Regions from separate parts of the Shewanella sp. MF05913 genome, predicted to be linked through region 2. Evidence: predicted binding sites of a transcription regulator. Region 2 holds the regulator's gene; each other region holds the start of a gene.
The links. The regulator FliA, encoded in region 2, starts transcription of late flagellar genes. The targets are predictions, from matches to a motif close to CTAAAGNTNNNNNNNNNNNNGCCGATA.

Region 1 (6,995 bases), on a different contig from region 2:
CATTCCTTTCAGGCGAGTTTTAAAAGGGCTTACATTGCGTTGCATGACTTCGAAAGAGAATAACTATTCATTCAGTCATTCGCCTTGTTTAAGCCCTTTTAAATTCTCGCTGAGAGATCACTTACTAACGCGCAATGGTATAAAGAGGTATGATGATAAATAGCCCTTTACTTGATAATAGAACCGCCCGAGCTTTGCCTTGGGTGGTGGCGATTGCATTTTTTATGCAATCACTGGACGGCACGATTTTAAACACCGCCTTGCCTGGAATGGCCAGCGACTTAAATGAAGATCCACTGCGCATGCAAGGCGTTATTATTGCCTACATGCTTACCGTCGCGTTATTGATCCCGGCATCAGGCTGGATAGCCGATCGCTTTGGCACCAAAAGGATCTTTTTCAGCGCGATTGTATTGTTTAGTTTCGGATCGTTACTGTGTGCCTTATCAAATTCACTTGATATGTTGATTGGCGCGCGGGTGGTGCAAGGGCTCGGTGGCGCATTGATGTTTCCTGTCGGGCGATTGGTGATACTGAGGGCTTATCCGCGATCAGAATTGGTACGGATTATGGGGTTTATTACTATCCCAGGATTACTCGGCCCATTAATAGGCCCCGCAATGGGCGGCTGGATGGTGCAATACTTAACCTGGCATTGGATCTTTTTAATTAACCTGCCAGTAGGGCTCATTGGCTGTTATGCCGCGCTCAAGTTTATTCCAGACTTACGCGGCAAACAAAAAACACGCTTTGATAGCGTAGGTTTTTTGTTGTTTGGTAGCGCAATGTTGTTGATTACTATTGCGATGGAAGGCTTGGGCGAACTGCATTTACCCCACTTACGAGTCATGTTGCTGTTATTTGCAGGCATGGCATGCTTGATAGCATATTGGTTACGAGCTGGCCGCATTGCAAAGCCACTATTTTCACCCTCATTATTCAAAACTAACACTTTTTCCATTGGTATTTTTGGTAACCTTTTTGCCCGTTTGGGGAGCGGTGCTTTGCCATTTTTAGTGCCGTTATTATTACAAATCGCATTAGGTTATTCTCCCTCTCAAGCGGGGATGAGCATGTTACCGTTGGCCGCAGCAGCAATGCTCGCTAAGTGGTTGGCTCGTCCAATCATCGAACGTTTTGGTTTTCGTATCGTATTAACCGGGAATACTTTGGCTCTGGGTTTGATGTTGGCCAGTATGGGATTAGTCAGCGAACAAACACCTTACTGGTTTATGTTGTGCATGTTGGCGGTTTTGGGGGCCATTAATTCATTGCAATTTACGGCCATGAATACCGTGACGCTGATTGATTTAGATGACGAGAGTGCCAGTAGCGGTAACAGTCTATTGTCTGTGGTTGCTCAGCTAGCATTAAGTCTAGGCGTGGCCTGTGCGGGTGCATTGTTGGGTGGCTTTAGTGCGGGTGTCAGTAGCGGCAGTCAAGCAGAGGTGTTAAGTGCATTTCAATTAACCTTCGTTACCGTAGGCATCATGACGATGTTTGCAGCGGCCATTTTTTCACTGCTGCCTAAAGAGGTTGGCCGGCAGGTTTATACCCAATCAACTTGAAGAGACGTGATTCAGAGCTTCACCGTGTTTTCAATACTAGGCGCGTTAATGCGGAGACCTTATAAATTAGCACAACAACGCTCTTGATTTAATCATCAGGGGAACACGGTGAAACTCCCATAGGGCAAGTTTTACACGCGTGGATACTGCGGCATTTGTTAATTTAGCTGATTTTGGAAAGGGAACAACCATTACCCGCAATCAATGCCTTGCCTAAACGCGTGTAAATTCTTGCTGAAATCGAGCATCTTCAGGTTGTTTGGGCACAAGATAGAATGCTTAACTCAAATTTGTGCACTAAGACACACTCCAGTTGACTTGGTTGGTTAAAATATAAACATGAGTCTCGTTTTTTTTATATCACTAAGGAGTGGGGTATGAGTATTAAAAAACACGGTTTATCGATTGGCATTAATCGTATTGAGAATGTTTTCTTTGTGACGTTAAAAGCCGTCGGAACGTTAACCCATGAAGATTATCTGGTGATTACGCCAATGCTTGAAGGTGCGTTAAGCCAGGTTGATCAACCTAAAATTAGCTTATTACTCGATGCGACAGAGCTTGAAGGTTGGGATTTGCGTGCTGCCTGGGATGACTTACAGCTGGGGTTAAAGCATGAGTCTGAATTTGAACGCGTTGCCATATGGGGTAATAAGACCTGGCTAGACTGGGCCACTAAAATGGGCAGTTGGTTTATGTCAGGTGAAATGAAGTATTTTGAAGACCAACATGACGCATTAAAATGGCTACGCTATTAGATATTAGTGGCCTTGAAAAAGAAAAACCTAGCGTAAATTGCTAGGTTTTTTTAAGCATCATGTATCTATGCCGTAGTATTAATATTATGACCGCTATTACCCACAGGTTGCGGTGGCGCGGCGGCTTCAATCAACTGCAGTGCCATTTGGCCTTCTGCTTCTTGCTGATCTTTCGCCATTACAGCGACTTTCAAACTGTTACCAGAATCAATCGTTGTAGGCATTGATGATGGTGCATTCACACTGATTGGCATGCGTTGTCCTCAGTTTTGACTTGTGTTTATTTCTATCGGCTTAACAGTGTAAAACTTGAGCGATAAATCATTTTATTTCTCGTGATGCGTTAATACATTGCGCGCAATTAATGTGTGATATAATTAAATTTTGATGAAATTCCGTGTTGGATCTGTCTGGATACAGATTTGAATATTATTGGTGAGCTGAGTAAAGCCTATGTCTATTAAAAATGCCCCCGAGCAAGCGGTTAATCCTTTAGCACTTGAAAACCAAGTGTGTTTTTCATTATACAGTGCTACAAATGCGATGGTCCGCGCATACCGACCACTGTTAGATGGTTTGTCGCTAACATACCCGCAATATTTGGTGATGATGGTGTTGTGGAAAGAACCAGGCATTAGCGTGAAAACCCTAGGTGAAAAGCTGCATCTTGATTCTGGTACATTAACACCGTTACTTAAACGCCTTGAGGCTAAAGAGTTAGTTAGCCGTGGCCGCAGTGAATTAGATGAACGAGTGCGTGTTTTGCATGTCACCGAAGCAGGGCGGCAGCTACATCAACAAGCGTTATCGGTTCCAGAACAAATGCGCTGCAAAGTGGGCGGAACGCTTGAGGATCTCGCTCAACTTAAACAATTATGCGATCAGGCATTTGCCATGCTGAATTCGGGCGAGGCAACAAGCTGTGAAATGTGAATATTTTCAGCGCGGTGATTGTTTATCATGCCGCAACATTTTGCAGCCGATGCCACAACAAATAGACAAAAAACAACAGCAGCTTATTGAATTATTTAGCGATCTTAGCGTAGCAAAATGGTTAGCTCCGGTATTAAGCGCCGAGTCTGGTTTTCGTAACAAGGCTAAAATGGTGGTGTTAGGCGCTGCGCATCAACCTATTTTAGGCTTGGTGAACCCGCAAGGTGAGGCTGTTAGTTTATGTGATTGCAGCTTGTATCCGCAAGACATGCAAATTCTTCTGCATCGATTACAACGTTTTGTGCAACAGGCAGGGTTACCGCCTTACCGAGTGGATAAAGCCAAAGGTGAACTGAAGTACATCTTACTGACTCGTAGCCAAATACAGGGCCAGTTTATGTTGCGCTTTGTGCTGCGCAGTGAGCAAGCCATTACCCGAATTGAACGTGAGTTACCGCAACTATTACACGAGTTTCCAGCGATCGCGTTAGTGTCAGTGAATATTCAACCTGTGCACATGGCGATATTAGAGGGCGAGCAAGAAATCTTTTTAACCGAGGCCACTCGTTTAGAAGAGCAATTTAATCATGTGCCGCTGTTTATTCGGCCTAAAAGCTTTTTTCAAACCAACCCAGATGTGGCGGCCAAGTTATATCAAACTGCCCGCGAGTGGGTTGCAGAGTTCAACCCGAGTTATATTTGGGATTTATTCTGTGGCGTAGGTGGTTTTGGCCTGCATTGTGCCGACAAACATATTCGTTTAACGGGTATTGAAATTGAAGCCGAAGCGATTGAGTGCGCCAAAATGTCTGCTGAAAAGTTGGGGTTAACAAATGTTGATTTCAGTGCGCTTGACTCGACACAGTTTGCTCAAGGGCAAGCAACTCAAGACAAGCCTGATTTAATTATCGTCAATCCTCCAAGACGTGGTTTAGGCGAAGCATTGTGTCGTTCATTAAGTCTTTTTGCCCCTAAAGCGATAGTGTACTCAAGCTGTAATCCCAACTCCTTAGTGGCTGATTTAGCCAATATTGAGGGCTACCAGATTACCAAGGTGCAGTTGTTTGATATGTTTCCGCATACTGACCATTTTGAAGTGTTAGTCATGTTAGAAAAACAGTAAGTTAACAGTAGTGTAGTCATGAAATTGTCATTTTTATGTCATAAAATGATGACTTCACACAAAGAGGAACTGGGCGATGTGGCAAATATTTAGTCGTTTTTTAGCATTAGGCTTAATCAGTTTTGGCGGCCCTGCGGCTCATATTGGTTATTTTAGAAAAGCATTTGTTGATGACTTACAATGGCTTGATGGTAAACAATACGCCAGTTTTGTTGCCTTAAGCCAATTTATGCCAGGTCCGGGTTCTAGTCAGGTTGGTTTTGCCATTGGTTACCACAAAGGGGGGGTATTTGGTGGGCTCGCGGCATTTTTAGGCTTTACGTTACCGTCATTTCTATTGTTGTTTTTATTTGCGGTAACCAGTGCGCAGTGGCTAGAAATCACTGCTGTGCAGGGCATGATCCACGGATTAAAACTGTTAGCCGTCGTGGTCGTTGCCGATGCGACATTGTCCATGTTTAGCCAATTTTGTCAGCGTAAAACCGCCAAGGTGCTAATGGCTGCAACTGCAGTGGCCATTATCTTAATGCCGTCAATGCTAATGCAAATTGCAGTGTTAGTGATTGCCGCCATTCTTGGCGTGGTATTACTGACTCGTGGTGAAAATATTACCCCCGAAAATCCCCCTATCGAACTTGATTATCGTTGGCTGGCTTTGTTTATTTTGTGTTTAGCCAGTTCACTGTATTTTATGGGGAATGATGACAGTTTAGGGCAAATTTTTGCGCAGTTTTTTCAAGTCGGAAGTTTAGTGTTTGGTGGCGGCCATGTGGTGCTGCCATTACTTGAGGCCAGTGTAGGTGACTACATTACTCCCGACCGATTTTTAACCGGCTATGCACTTGCGCAAGCCATCCCTGGGCCTATGTTTACCCTTGCCACCTTTTTAGGGGCCGATTTATGGTTAGAGTCTCCTATTTTAGGCGCCATAGTCGCCACCTTAGCGATATTTTTACCCGGTTTTCTACTGATGTTAGTCGGATTAAAAAGCTGGCATACCATTAGTCAGCGCCCCAATATTGCCGGCGCATTAGCAGGTGTAAATGCGGCGGTTGTCGGTTTACTGTTAGCGGCGCTGTATCAACCGGTATTTACCAGCGCTGTCATCATGCCGCTTGATATGGCACTGGTGATTATTGGATTTAGTCTTTTAAAAGTATTCAGGCCAGGCATTGTTTGGCTTGTTGTGGGCTTTGCTGCAATAGGCGCGTTATTGACGCTAATCTAAGTTCAACTTCCATCTTGTTTATTTTTGCGACATGTTTCACTTTATTCGTGTGCAAAGTTTGGCTACATGCTGTAAACATCTATACTTAATAGATTATTACAACAAAAAGGCTGCCAACTATGCTGAAATCCTCCCTCCGCAATAAGCTTTTGGGATTATCTTTAATTCCATTATTATTAATTTTAGCCGTTTTATTGAGTCTGTTTTATGTTAACGAGGGGACTTCGTTAGAAAATGATATTGCCCAATTTAGGGGCGAGTTAGTTTCAGAGAGAAAAAACCAACTGGCTGAAGCCACTGAGATTGCTCGTGGTGTTGTGGACTATCAGTTATCTCTAGGCAGCAGCGGTGATGTAAAACAAGCTTTACGTGATTTACGTTTCGGCAGTGCAGGATATTTTTACATCTATGACACTGCGGGAGTAAACATCTTCCATGCGACGATGCCTGAGTTAGAAGGGCAAAACAAAATCGATATGGCTGACCCTAATGGTACCAAAGTTATCGTTGGGTTATTAAATGCCGCTAAGTCTGGTGATGGTATTTTTTCTTACTTTTACAAAAAGCCCGGTACGGAGCAATTAATTGATAAGCTCGGTTACGCCGTGATGGTGCCAAATACCAACTGGATGTTAGGTACTGGCGCGTATATTGATGATATTGATCAAGCTATTGCGAAATTTCGTGATGAAAAAACTGAGCGAATGAATAGTAAAACTGTCATGTTTTTATTAATGGCGTTGGGATTAACCGGTATTACGGCATTTGTGGTGGTGTGGATGGCTCATAAACTGGTTGTTCCTATCCAGAATATGGCCAACTCACTAAACGATATTGCCAAAGGTGAAGGCGACTTAACCAAACGTTTAGACGTGACGAGCGAAGATGAAATTGGCCAATTAGGCAGTGCGTTTAATTTATTTGTCGATAAGCTGCAAACGATTATTGGTGATGTTGCGAGTGCGACAGACAGAGTTAAACATGGCGCGCAAAGTATTAGTGGTCAAACGGTTTCAATGACTGAACAGCTCTATAGCCACAATAATGAAATCGATCAAATCGTGACCGCCATTACAGAGATGTCTGCAACGGCAAATGATGTGGCGCACAATACCAGCATGGTAGCAGACGCAACGCATACCGCATCTGGCAACGTGACGAAAGCACAAGAGTGTGTCGATACTTCATTAACGGAAGTGTCTAACTTAATGAGGCAAATCGATAACGCAGCAGCAGATGTGAAATCGTTAAGTGAGCAATCGCAAAAAATTAACTCAGTATTGAGCGTGATTGGTGGCATTGCAGAGCAAACTAACTTACTGGCGTTAAACGCAGCCATTGAAGCAGCGCGTGCTGGTGAGCAAGGGCGTGGTTTTGCGGTTGTA
Region 2 (6,995 bases):
GATATGCTGGCAAAGAACTCACCAAAATTAGTGGATGGTTTTGTACCCGACATTATGCCTTTAGGCTCTGTGGTTAAAGTCATGCAGAACTTATTAAATGAGGGTGTATCGGTTCGAGATTTACGCACAATCGTCCAAACGTTATTAGAGTATGGCAGTAAGAGTAATGATACTGAAGTATTGACAGCTGCAGTGCGTATCGCCCTAAAACGGATGATAGTCCAGGAGATCTCTGGACCAGAACTTGAAATCCCTGTCATTACATTGGCGCCTGAGTTGGAACAGATGTTGCATAAGTCTATGCAGGCGACAGGTGGAGAAGGGCCAAATATTGAACCTGGACTCGCAGAACGCATGCAGCAGTCACTTTTAGATGCTGCACAGAAGCAAGAAATGGTTGGGCAACCAGCCATATTATTGACATCTGGTATGCTGAGATCCACGCTGTCACGATTTGTTAAATACACTATTCCAAATTTACGAGTGATTTCTTACCAAGAAATCCCCGACGAGAAACAAATCAGAATTGTTTCTGCAGTAGGTCAATAGTGATAACGTCAGTTTAAAGAGGTGCGTACGTGAAAATTAAACGATTTTTTGCCAAAGATATGCGTGCAGCATTGGCACAAGTTAAAGACACCCTAGGGTCTGACGCTGTCATTATGTCTAATAAAAAAGTGGCTGGTGGCATCGAAATTGTTGCCGCGGTTGATTATGACGAACCCAAAGCCGCTATGGCGTCGCAAGCGCCAACGAATAGCTTTATGGATGTCAGTGAAGATAGAGTTTCATTGGGCGCTAAACCTGCCGTTAAGGCACATTCAAAAGTGAGCCCACCGCCTGCCGCGGACTCGTTACAAGCATTACTTGAAAAGCAGCACAATCGCATGGCACAGCAAATGTCTGTGCATCAAGATGAACCAGAGTTACCTGAATGGGCTCGCCAATTACAAGGGGCTAAAACGGCTAAGCCTACCCCAAGTGCCCCACAGGTAAATCATCTTGAAAAACCCAATAAAAGTAATAAAAATCAATCTGCCGAGCTAGACTCATTGCGTGAGGAAATGGCATCGTTAAGAAGCTTACTGACCCACCAGGTGTCTTCTTTAATGAAAGATCACAAAAAGCGCTCTGATCCAGTTGGCGCCATGTTAGAAAGTAAATTAATTGCAGCTGAGTTTTCTCCCGCTGTTGCTGCTAAACTAGCTGGGCTGAGCCAACACTACACGCCAGCAGACTTAGTGCGAGCATTACCACAAAGTTTAGCTAATTTACTTGATAATCAAGGTGATGATATTGTTAAACGTGGTGGTGTGGTTGCTTTTGTTGGCCCAACGGGTGTCGGTAAAACGACTTCTTTAGCAAAAATTGCTGCGCGGTTTGCTGCACATCATGGTCCTGAACAAGTCGCGTTGATTACGACAGACCATTATCGAATTGGAGCATATGAGCAATTAGCGACATATGGTAAAATTATGGGCTGCCCAGTTAAGCAAGCACATGATTTAAGCGAATTAGAGCAGATTTTATATCAATTTAGAAATCGTAAGCTAGTGTTAATTGATACTGCAGGAATGGGACAACGTGACATGCGTCTTTATCAACAACTTGATAATTTGACTGCAAATAGTAGGATCCCAATCCGCAGTTATTTAGTAATGTCTGCCACAGGCCAGCGTCGTGTATTACAAGATGCTGTTGAACACTTTAAACGCATTCCGTTATCGGGTGCTATTTTGACTAAATTAGATGAATCAGTATCAATTGCAGGTGCATTGAGCGTATTGATTCAAAATGAGTTACCATTGAGTTATGTTACTGACGGTCAACGTGTTCCAGAAGACATGAAAGTGGCTGATACACTAGAATTAGCCAAACAAGCACTAGCCGCATTAAACGAAACAGAACAACCAACGTCACAAGACACGGCATGGTCAAATGACACTGCCTATGCATTTGAGTAAAGATATGACTCGGGATCAAGCAAGTGGTTTACGTATGATGAATCAACCAAATAACGATAAAGTTAAAGTAATTGCCGTATCCGGTGGTAAAGGCGGAGTCGGTAAAACAAGCGTATCAATTAATACTGCAGTCGCATTAGCCGAAAAGGGCAAGCGTGTACTGGTGCTTGATGCTGACTTAGGTTTAGCCAACGTTGATGTGATGCTAGGGATCCGTGCAGAGAAAAATTTATCTCATGTTTTGTCTGGCGATGCCGAATTAGATGACATCATTGTCCGTGGGCCAAAAGGGATCGGTATTGTGCCGGCCACGTCTGGTTCACAAGCGATGGTTGAATTGACCCCAGCGCAGCATGCAGGTTTAATTCGTGCCTTTAGTGAAATGCGCACCCAGTTCGACATTTTAATTGTTGATACGGCTGCGGGTATTTCAGATATGGTGCTGAGTTTTTCGCGGGCGTCACAAGATGTATTAATCGTTGTATGTGATGAACCTACATCGATTACCGATGCTTATGCACTGATTAAGATTTTAAGTCGTGAACACGGTGTGTTCCACTTCAAAATTGTGGCAAATATGGTGCGTAGTTTACGCGAAGGCATGGAATTATTTGCTAAACTCAGTAAAGTAACAGATAGATTTTTAGATGTGGCTTTAGAGCTTGTCGCTAGCGTTCCTTTTGATGAAAATTTGCGCAAAGCAGTTCGTAAACAAAAATTGGTTGTAGAAGCGTTTCCCAAATCACCTTCTGCGATTGCATACCAAGGGTTGGCCAATAAAATTATGACCTGGCCTGTACCGCAGCAACCTGGTGGTCACTTAGAGTTTTTTGTTGAACGATTAGTACAACGTAAACCAGTAGAAGAGGGGAGAGCGAGTGAATAAAGCCGCAGCGTATACTCAGTTCGATAACAAAACATCGATTGTTGAACAGTATGCACCGTTGGTGAAACGCATTGCTCATCATATGTTGGCAAGGCTGCCAGCATCAGTGCAACTGGATGATTTATTACAAGCAGGTATGATGGGGCTTCTAGAAGCATCATCAAAATTTGATGGCACCAAAGGGGCTAAATTTGAAACCTTTGCTGGCATTCGTATTCGTGGCGCAATGATTGACGAAATTCGCCGCGGTGACTGGGTTCCACGCTCAGTTCATCGTAATAATCGCCGTGTAGCCCATGTCATTGACGAACTTGAACAAGTGTTAGGGCGCGATGCACGAGACACAGAAATTGCTGAAAAACTTGATATGTCTCTCGATGAGTACCATCATATCTTAAATGATGTTTCTGTCGGTAAAATCATAGGCATAGAAGACCTTGGTGTTTCCCAGGATGTGTTAACCACAGACGACGAATCCCCAAATGAAGCTTTTGATTCTCTCGCTGAGACTCAGTTCCAATCTGCACTGGTTGAAGCAATTAAAACCTTGCCAGAAAGAGATGCTTTAGTGCTGTCGTTATATTATGACGAAGCATTAAACTTAAAAGAAATCGGTGCCATCCTTGAGGTAAGTGAGTCGCGAGTTAGCCAGATATTAAGTCAGGCTATGCTCAGACTAAAAGCCAAACTCAAGCATTGGACACAAGAATAATAACTAATTATAGAGCAAACGAGTGTCAGCTCACCGGAGGAAACCTTGGACAAGAATATGAAGATTCTTATTGTTGACGATTTTTCAACAATGAGACGTATCATTAAGAACTTGTTGCGAGACTTGGGATTTAATAATACCCAAGAAGCAGATGATGGCTCAACAGCCCTACCTATGTTACAAAAAGGTCATTTTGACTTTGTTGTAACCGACTGGAATATGCCGGGAATGCAGGGTATTGATTTACTTAGAGCAATCCGTGCAGACGATTCACTAAAACATTTACCTGTATTAATGGTTACGGCTGAAGCTAAGCGTGAGCAAATCATTGCTGCGGCTCAAGCTGGTGTTAATGGTTATGTTGTTAAACCGTTCACAGCCGCTACGTTAAAAGAAAAGTTAGACAAAATCTTTGAACGACTCGCTTAAGCAAGGATAAGTCATGCAGGCATCAATATCGGGGTTAATTACTCTCGAACAGGCCCAGCAACTTGTTGAACTGCTATCGGCGGGAGAGCAAGGTAAAGCTGACGAATTAATTAGAGATTTAGCGACTCCTCTGCAGCGTGAGCTGTTTGAAGAGGTCGGTAAGCTCACTCGCCAATTGCACAGCGCACTAAAAGATTTCCAAGTTGATAACCGTTTATCTGAATTAGCGAACACTGAAATTCCGGATGCTAAAGAAAGATTAAACTATGTTATTGAGATGACAGAACAAGCTGCTAATAAAACCATGGATGCGGTTGAAGAATGTTTGCCTTTGGCCGATACCATTATAAGCAACATTCAATCTGTAACGCCTATGTGGGATAAACTGATGCGTCGCGACATCGAACTGGGTGAATTTAAATCACTTTGTCATGATGTTCAGCAGTTTATGTCTAATAGCGAGCATGATTCTAACCGTCTTCGTGAATTGCTCACTCAGATATTGATGGCGCAAGATTTCCAAGATTTAACCGGTCAGATGATCCGCCGAGTGATTGAACTAGTGCGCGAAGTAGAGAGTAATTTAGTATCCATGTTGACCGTTTTTGGTGACCATACTACTGAGTCATTACCTACAATTAAAGATAATAAGATAGAGGCAGAAGGCCCAATCATGAACGCTGAGTTACGTGAAGACGTGGTCACGGGTCAGGATGAAGTTGATGATCTGCTATCAAGTCTGGGTTTCTAATTAGGAGTCAATTTAATGTCATTTGATGTTGATGAAGAGATACTCCAGGACTTTTTAATTGAAGCTGGTGAGATTTTAGAGCTTCTACAAGAGCAGCTGGTCGCTCTTGAAAATAATCCTGATGACAGTGATTTACTTAATGCTATTTTCCGTGGATTTCACACCGTCAAAGGTGGGGCCGGTTTTCTAAGCCTTAAACCCATGGTTGATGTGTGTCACGAAGCAGAAAACACGTTTGATCTTTTACGTACTGGTAAACGTGTAGTCAATGCAGAGCTAATGGACATAATTTTGCAAGCGGTTGATGCAATTAATACCATGTTTGCTCAAACTCAACAGGGACAACAACAAGACCCTGCCGATTCAGACTTGTTAGCAAAACTAAAATTATTAAGCTCTGGCGCTCCACTGCCGTCTGAAATGGGTCAATCAACTGCTGAACCTGAAATCATAGAAGAAGCCGCTGAAGTCTCTGAACCTGAGTATGTCGAAGACATTAGTGTGCAATCTACTTCTGCGCCTAGCTCAACTGGTATTGATGAAATTGACGAATCTGAATTTGAAGCATTACTCGATGCCTTGCATGGCTCAGGTAAAAGCCCAACCTCAACAGCTACATCCGCTGTAAATCAAGACACCATAGCACCTAAATCGGCCAGTGCATCATCAAGCAATAGTGATGAGATTACCGATGATGAGTTTGAAGCATTACTTGATGAGCTTCATGGTTCTGGATCGTTTAAAGCCAAAGCTGAAACCACTAGCGAACCCATTAAGCCAGCAGAACCGGTTGTTGAACCATTAGTCGACTCTGATGAAATTACCGATGATGAATTTGAACGCTTATTAGATGAATTACATGGTAAAGGCAGTGCTCCAGTCGTTGCTAAACCCGCAGCCCCTGTCGTAGCGGCTACGCCTACACCTCCTAAAGCTCCTGACGTACCGAAAGCTGTTACACCAGCACCCGTTGCCAAAGCCGCGCCGGTAGCAGTGCCCGTACCTAAAGCAGAAGTCGCCAAAGATAAAGCGCCTGTACCTGTAGCGGCCAAAGCCAATGCTGTCCCACAAGGCGAAACGACTGTTCGTGTTGATACTGCTCGTTTAGACCAGATTATGAATATGGTTGGCGAATTAGTGTTAGTGCGTAATCGCCTGGTGAGTTTAGGCATTACCCGCGAAGACGAAGAAATGTCTAAAGCGTTGGCCAACCTTGATCTCGTTACCGCTGACTTGCAAGGTGCGGTAATGAAAACCCGCATGCAGCCAATTAAGAAAGTGTTTGGCCGTTTTCCAAGGGTTGTCCGCGATTTAGCTCGAACATTAAATAAAGAAATTGATTTGATCATGATTGGTGAAGAAACCGATCTTGATAAAAATTTAGTTGAGGCACTAGCCGATCCATTAGTCCACTTAGTGCGAAACTCGGTAGACCATGGTATTGAAATGCCGATTACGCGTGAAGCCAATGGCAAGCCTCGAACAGGCACCATTACGCTTTCTGCGAGTCAAGAAGGTGACCATATCCTGCTTAAAATTGAGGATGATGGCGCTGGGATGGATCCTGAAAAGCTAAAACAAATTGCTATCACTCGCGGCGTGTTAGACGAAGATGCCGCATCAAGAATGACTGATAACGAAGCGTATAATCTGATTTTTGCACCAGGCTTCTCAACTAAAGTTGAGATATCTGATATTTCAGGCCGTGGTGTGGGAATGGATGTGGTTAAAACTCGCATTACTCAGTTAAACGGTACTGTTCACATTGATTCAATGAAAGGTAAAGGCACGGTTCTTGAGATTAAAGTGCCGTTGACCTTAGCGATTATGCCAACCTTAATGGTCGATGTGTCTAAGCAAGTATTCGCATTGCCGCTGTCGAGTGTGAATGAAATCTTCAATTTAGATTTAACTAAAACGAATATTGTCGATGGCCAATTAACGGTGATTTTCCGTAATAAAGCTGTGCCATTGTTTTATCTTGAGCATTGGCTTCATAGCAAGAAAACGACGTTTAAGCATGGTGATAAAAAGCATGGCCATGTTGTTATTGTGCAGCTTGGCACTTTGCAGATTGGTTTTGTTGTCGACGCACTTATTGGTCAAGAAGAAGTGGTGATTAAGCCCTTAGGCAGTATGTTGCAAGGCACGCCTGGTATGGCTGGAGCAACAATTACTTCAGACGGCGGTATTGCGCTTATTTTAGATATTCCCGGTTTACTTAAACATTACGCCAAAAATAAAAACAAAAAA
Region 3 (6,995 bases), on a different contig from region 2:
GCCAATACGCTGTAGCCTAGCGCCACGCCTTGCCCGTGAGCAGCAGCCTGTAGCACTAGTGACGAGTGACTGAATATCGGCCCCTGGTTAACGTTAATGTCGGTAACGCCGCACTGCCTAAACCATGCTTGCCAGTCCTGGCGACTAGAGTCATGCAATAAAGTATGGAACTTTAAATCACTGGGCTGAGATAAAGGCTTCGGGCCATTAAGTAATAATGGAGAACATACAGGAATGAGCACTTCATTACGTAATTTGTCTGCACGTAAGCCAGGCCAGTTACCTTGGCCGTAATAAATCGCCACATCGACATCGTCGGTTAACGAACTTGCGTCACTGTCTACGGCTTTAATACGCACGTCGATATCAGGGTTTTTCTCGCTAAATTTTGCTAAACGAGGCACCAACCATTGGATCGCAAAACTGGGAGACATGCTAACCGTTAATGAGCCAACAGCACTGCGCGCAAGCAAGCGATTTGTCGCTTCACCCAGCTCAATAAAAATATCTTTGATGTCGAGAAAGTAACTTTGACCTTCTTCTGTTAACAATAATGATCGATTCTTACGTCTAAACAGCTTTAGCCCTAAAAAATCTTCTAATGCTTTAATCTGATGACTTACTGCGGCTTGAGTGACGAACAACTCTTCTGCGGCGCGGGTAAAGCTCAGATGCCTTGCTGCGGCCTCAAATGCTTTCACCGCATTTAAGGGGGGCAATCGTCTAGACATAGTGATCAATCTCTCGTTTTATAATTAGTTTTTCTAATGATTATCGTTATTTTTTGTCGCTTGTAAAGAACACTGTGTTTGGTTAAATTAGCATCATTGAAAATACAGTTGGACAATCTCTACGACGTTATCGGGATAGTCCGGCAAATGTGACACATTAGCCTGGAGGCTCACCCAATGTTCAACTTAAAAACGATTGCTGCATTAATTCTGACATCCATCATTGGATTGACTACTGCACAAGCAACAGAGCTAGAACCTATCAACATGATCGATTTGCATGCTGAATTATCTCAAAGCATTGAAGCGATGAAAGTTGACATCAATGATGATGTTAACAGCATTTTAGTTGCAGACAATGAAGAAGCACAAAAAACTTCTGAAGCGACCCAGGCAAACTAATTTTCGCTCAGCGCGCAGACAATAAAAAACCGCATTTAATGCGGTTTTTTATTGTCTGTAAGTTTTTATTGTCTGTAAATCATCTACCAATCAATAACGCCATCAGCATTATTGATTGGCGTTATGTTTATGGACGGTAAACTTTAACGTTCGTATAACCCTGCTCAATTAAATACAACGCTTGCAGTTTACTCATCACACCACGGTCACAATACAGAAGATACGTTTTGCTCTTGTCTAAATCAGCAAACTGAGTCGCTAATTTAAAGAATGGGATCGCTTTCACCATCACGTTGTCCAGCGTTAATGGTTTACGCTCTTCTTCTTCCGGTGCGCGCACATCAATGACAATCTCGCCTGAAGCCACATCTTTCACCGTTTCAGTTTCAGTGACTTGCTTATTCATTTCAGCTTCAATGTCACGGATATCCATCACCACAGCGGCCTCAATAACACGGTCAATTAAATCCTCAGAGAATTTAAGCTCTTCTTTTTCCACTTTAGATAAAATCGCTTTTACGGTTGGTTTTTGTGAAATTACACCACAATATTCAGGGATTGATTTAGCAAAATCTTCAGTGCCAATCACGCGGCTCTGATTAATAATATCTTGCTTGTCCATTGCAATTAGCGGGCGCAAAATCAATAAATCAGTACTGCGATCAATCACATTTAAGTTGGTTAATGTCTGGCTTGATACTTGACCTAAACTTTCACCCGTCACTAACGCTTGGATGCCAAATTTGTCAGCGATACGAGTTGCGGCGCGCATCATCATACGCTTTAACACTACGCCCATCTGGCCATTATCAATACGTTCAAGAATTTCAGCCACTACAGGTTCAAACGGCACAGACACAAAACGTACCTTGTGAGACTCGCCATACGTTTTCCACAAGTGGTAAGCCACTTGCTTTACGCCAATCTCGTGCTGAGCACCACCAAGATTGAAGAAGCAGTAATGAGTACGGGCACCTTTTTTAATAAACTGGAAACTCGATACGCCTGAATCAAAACCACCAGAAATAAGCGATAACACATCTTCTTGAGTCGCCATAGGAAAACCACCTAGACCTGGAATTCGACGTTCAACCATGTATAACTTGTCTTGATCAATTTCAAGATTCACTGTTACGTCTGGATTTTTAAGTTTTACGCCCAGCGCGTCGGTGTGTTGGTTTAATCCGCCGCCAACATACCGTTCAACTTCAATAGAATTAAAATCATGGTTACCTGAACGCTTCACTCGCACACAAAAGGTTTTACCCGCGATTTCATCACGGTATTTAGGCAACACTTGCTGATAAATATGATCGATTGAATCAAAAGCATATTCACTCACCTGCACAACATGAGCAATACCTGGAATACAGCCTAAACGCTCGGCGAACGCATCGACTAATTCAGGTTTATTGACTGGTACTCTCACTAAAATACGATCATATAAACGTTGTACTTTGGCTTCTTCATCAACCTTTTTCAGCACGTTACGAATATTAGTTTCGAGCATTTTGGTAAAACGCATTCTTACCGACTTGCTCTTCATCATTATTTCAGGGTACAGCTTTACAATAAACTTCATGGGGTGTCCGCAGGCATAACTTATCCCTTAGCACAGACAAAGTGTGGCTCGCTAAAAGGAGTTGTAATACGTTGATTATAAATTAAAAAAACAGCTTACAGATTTGATGCATCACAGTTTATTAATAAACCAAAGCCAAAACGTAAGCAATAATTCGCGGATTATACCAAAAGCTGACTATTAACCAAACATATTCACCGGTTAATCATGTATTTTGTGCAGACAACACAGTTAATACACATTCATATAACAAAAAAGCGCAACCTGTTTAGGCTGCGCTTTTTTTGTCAGAAAACCATCTTATTGATCTACGGTTATCTCATCTGATTCTTTTGCTTTACCTTGTTCAATAGAAATCTCCACTCGACGATTACGAGTGCGATTTTCATTGGTATCATTAGGCACAAGCGGTCTATTTGACGCTTCACCCACAACCTTCATCCGCGTTTCATCAAATCCTGATACGCGTCTCAACTCATCCGCTACGGCAACAGCACGTTTGCTTGATAACTCCCAGTTAGAACTATAAAGCTCGTTACTAATATGGGCGCCATCTGTATGGCCAGATACCGTCACAATACCAGGTACATCTTTAAGTAGCTCACCAATGGAGCGAACAATCGGTTTAAATTTAGGCTGTAAAAAACCAGAACCTGAAGCAAACGAGCCTTTTTCACGAATTCGAATAATGATTTGTTGACCTAGCGATTCAATTTCAATGGCGCCGTCAACGATCTCTTCGTTGAGTTTTTCAGCCATTTTTTTCACTTGTTCATTAATGTTTTCTTGTGCAGAAGCGGCATCTTTTTTGACCGCCTCAGCGACTTCCTGAGCCGTTGCTGCAGCATTACCACCACGCTGATCACCACTTTGTTTTTGTGTGCCGCCAGCGCTGTCTTCTTCGCCGGCTTGATATTCAATTGTCGGCTGAGTCATTTCGTTAGTCTGCTGATTAATAATTTCAATCGGCGTGGGATCAGGTCTACCAGGGCGAAACTCAAGCGCAATGACAGATGTTCCTTTGGGAATATCTTTTACTTCAACCTTATTTTGCACCCCAAATGCATACTTCATGGAGCCTGCTATTTGCTTAAACTTTAAAACGTCCATTTCTGCAAATGACAATAACAACACGAAAAAACACATCAACAACGACATTAAGTCAGCAAAGGTTGCTAACCACATCGGGGCGCCAGGAGGTGGACATTGACACTTGGCCTTAGCCATGACTATTCTCCGTCTGTCGTGTTAACTTTGCGTTGTTTCTCCGCGAGGTAGTTTTTGAGGAACCCTTCTATCACACGTGGATTTTGACCATCTTGAATAGCTAATACGGCATCCATAATGAGATTACGATTAAGCATCTCTTCGCCCATGCGCAGAGCAAGCTTATCCGCCATAGGTATTGCCACCATGTTAGCAATCATTGCCCCATAAAGTGTGGTCAATAAGGCAACGGCCATCGAAGGACCAATCGATTTAGGGTCTTCCATGTTAGATAACATCGCAACTAAACCCACGAGTGTACCAATCATACCCATCGCAGGGGCTACATCACCAAATGCCCTAAAAATACTTATCCCTGTTTTATGGCGTTCCTCAGTCAAGGCAATGTCTTTTTCAAGGGCATTACGGACAACATCACCGTCATGACCGTCGACAAGCATATCAACAGCTCTTTGCATAAAAGTATTGGTAATGACCGCTTCTTCTAACGCTAAAAACCCACCTTTACGCGCGGCATCAGCCATAGTAACTGATTGCTCAATCAAATCTTCTGGTTTATCAATTTTGAAAATAAACGTTTTTAGTCCAATTTTTACAGCACCTAGGAATTGGCCTAAGTTAAATTTCATCATCACCACAAAAATAGAGCCGGCTATAACAATTAATATTGAAGCAACGTCAATAAATAGGCCGATACCGCCACTGGTAACCATGGCACCGATAATAAACCCAAACGCGCCGATAATACCTATTAGGGTAGCTAAATCCACAACCTCTCCTCAATCGCAGTGATGACTCTGCTTTATTGTGCGCTTTATTAAGTGCAATTTATAATGACGTTTTAGCACAGCTAACATTGATAACAAGCAATCTTAATCTCAATCGTTATGCATTACTGTAAAAGTTGCAATACTCTCTTTAGATAACATGCCCGTTTTATATTACATGATGGTATCAATCTAACAGCAGTTTACGCTATCGATTTAAAATCTTAACTCTTTATCGGACAAAGTTGGCTCAAGTTTAGCCCGTTTTTAAGGTTTCTAAAAAAAATTCAATAACAAAGCGTGCTGTTGAGCAAATAACCAGCGACTGTATTTGACCGATACGCTGGGCTGATATACCTTGTCACTCGCGCCAAGAGAGGAATATTAACCGTGGCTAAAAAACCAGAAAATCTCAGTTTCGAGCAATCTTTAACAGAACTCGAAACCATTGTAGCTCACTTAGAACAAGGTGAAGTCTCACTAGATGACGCGCTCAAACAATTTGAACGTGGTATTACCTTAGTGCGTCAAAGCCAAACTAAGCTTGAACAAGCTCAACAAAAAGTGTCTATTTTATTAAATGAAAATGATGTTGAATTAGCACCATTTTCAGTCGAAAGTGAATAATCGTCAATCATTTAGGTTGAAATATAGGTCTTAATACGTGTTAGCTGAAGCGATAAAAACTTACCAAAAACGAGTTGATGCTGTTCTGAGTGAACATTTAAATCAACTTGATGATGCCGCGCCTCACCTTAAGGCGGCCATGTTGCATGGTGCGTTATTAGGCGGTAAGCGAATTCGACCGTTTTTGGTTTACAGTGTTGGCGACATGCTCGGGGTCAATATTGACGCCCTTGATAAAGCGGCTGCAGCCATTGAATGTATTCATGCTTACTCATTAATACACGATGATTTACCCGCAATGGACAATGACGCGCTCCGTCGTGGCCAGCCGACCGTTCATATTGCTTTTGATGAAGCTACCGCCATTTTAGCCGGTGATGCCTTGCAAACGCTGGCGTTTGAGATCATTACTGCGCCATGTGAAACACTCACCCCAAGCCAACAATTAGCGATGGTGAGCGCATTAGCCAAAGCCTCGGGTTACCAAGGCATGTGTGGTGGTCAGGCGATTGATCTTAGCGCCACAAATCACAGTATAAATTTACAACGCTTAACTGAATTACATAATAAAAAAACCGGTGCGTTAATTAGTTGCGCCGTTGAACTTGCATTAATTACTGCCAATTTGCCAAAAGTGCAGTACCAACTAATGATGCAATACGCCCAATCATTAGGATTAGCGTTTCAAGTTCAGGACGATATTTTAGATATTACCGCAAGCACGGAAGAGCTTGGAAAACCTCAAGGCAGTGATGAGCAATCCAATAAAAGTACCTTCCCTAAACTACTGGGTCTTGATGGTGCAAAGGCCTGTGCGGAACAACTAATACAAGATGCACTATCAGCGCTGACTAAATTGCCATACAATAGCCAGTTAATTGCAGACTTCGCCCGTTATATTATTGAGCGAAGATTATAATAAGAGTCAGAAAATCTCGCTATGAGTTTCGATATTTCTAAATTCCCAGTACTAGCTCAGGCTAATACACCAGAAGAATTAAGGAAGTTACCGCAAGGTTTACTTCCACAAGTGTCTGATGAACTTAGACAATTCTTACTTCAGTCTGTTGGTATTTCCAGCGGACATTTTGCGTCTGGCTTAGGCACAGTTGAATTAACTGTGGCACTTCATTATGTCTATAACACCCCATTTGACCGTTTGATTTGGGATGTCGGCCATCAAGCCTACCCACATAAAATTTTAACCGATCGCCGTGAGCGCATGCACACCATTAGGCAAAAAAATGGTCTGCATCCTTTTCCGTGGCGTGAAGAAAGTCAATACGATACCTTTAGCGTTGGCCACTCTGGCACATCTGTTAGTGCCGCATTAGCCATGGCAGTCGCCGCAGACAAAGAAGCGGTTGGGCGTAAAGTCGTGGCCGTTATTGGTGACGGTGCGATGACCGGTGGCATGGTATTTGAAGCCATGAACCACGCTGGAGACTTGCATAAAGACATGCTGGTTGTATTGAACGACAATGAAATGTCGATTTCAGAAAATGTGGGTGCATTAAACAATCATTTAGCTCAGTTGATGTCTGGACGTTTTTACACCACCATCCGCGAAAGCAGTAAAAAAGTGCTTAAAGGAATGCCTGTCATTAAAGAAATGGCTAAGCGCACCGAAGAGCACCTTAAAGGCATGGTCGTTCCGGC

Region 1: AC19MV_RS09655 (cytoplasmic protein) is a predicted target of FliA. The motif match lies at 2,614-2,640, and genes of this name have one in related genera.
Region 3: pomA (flagellar motor protein PomA) is a predicted target of FliA. The motif match lies at 4,943-4,969, and genes of this name have one in related genera.

What each region holds. Positions count from the first base shown of each region.
Region 1 covers NZ_JCAYNT010000006.1:32,112-39,106, reverse strand. The annotation lists gene mdtD (multidrug transporter subunit MdtD) at 150-1,568, shown strand; gene AC19MV_RS09660 (SpoIIAA family protein) at 1,946-2,326, shown strand; gene AC19MV_RS09655 (cytoplasmic protein) at 2,392-2,580, opposite strand; gene ohrR (transcriptional regulator OhrR) at 2,780-3,259, shown strand; gene rlmC (23S rRNA (uracil(747)-C(5))-methyltransferase RlmC) at 3,249-4,382, shown strand; gene chrA (chromate efflux transporter) at 4,459-5,610, shown strand; gene AC19MV_RS09635 (methyl-accepting chemotaxis protein) at 5,730-6,995, shown strand, end outside.
Region 2 covers NZ_JCAYNT010000011.1:46,013-53,007, forward strand. The annotation lists gene flhA (flagellar biosynthesis protein FlhA) at 1-549, shown strand, start outside; gene flhF (flagellar biosynthesis GTPase FlhF) at 579-1,964, shown strand; gene AC19MV_RS13695 (MinD/ParA family protein) at 1,969-2,850, shown strand; gene AC19MV_RS13700 (RNA polymerase sigma factor FliA) at 2,843-3,562, shown strand; gene cheY (chemotaxis response regulator CheY) at 3,608-3,991, shown strand; gene AC19MV_RS13710 (protein phosphatase CheZ) at 4,005-4,742, shown strand; gene AC19MV_RS13715 (chemotaxis protein CheA) at 4,758-6,995, shown strand, end outside.
Region 3 covers NZ_JCAYNT010000010.1:87,434-94,428, reverse strand. The annotation lists gene AC19MV_RS13135 (transcriptional regulator GcvA) at 1-731, opposite strand, end outside; gene AC19MV_RS13130 (hypothetical protein) at 909-1,133, shown strand; gene thiI (tRNA uracil 4-sulfurtransferase ThiI) at 1,261-2,715, opposite strand; gene AC19MV_RS13120 (flagellar motor protein MotB) at 3,016-3,942, opposite strand; gene pomA (flagellar motor protein PomA) at 3,945-4,712, opposite strand; gene xseB (exodeoxyribonuclease VII small subunit) at 5,100-5,336, shown strand; gene ispA ((2E,6E)-farnesyl diphosphate synthase) at 5,374-6,255, shown strand; gene dxs (1-deoxy-D-xylulose-5-phosphate synthase) at 6,277-6,995, shown strand, end outside.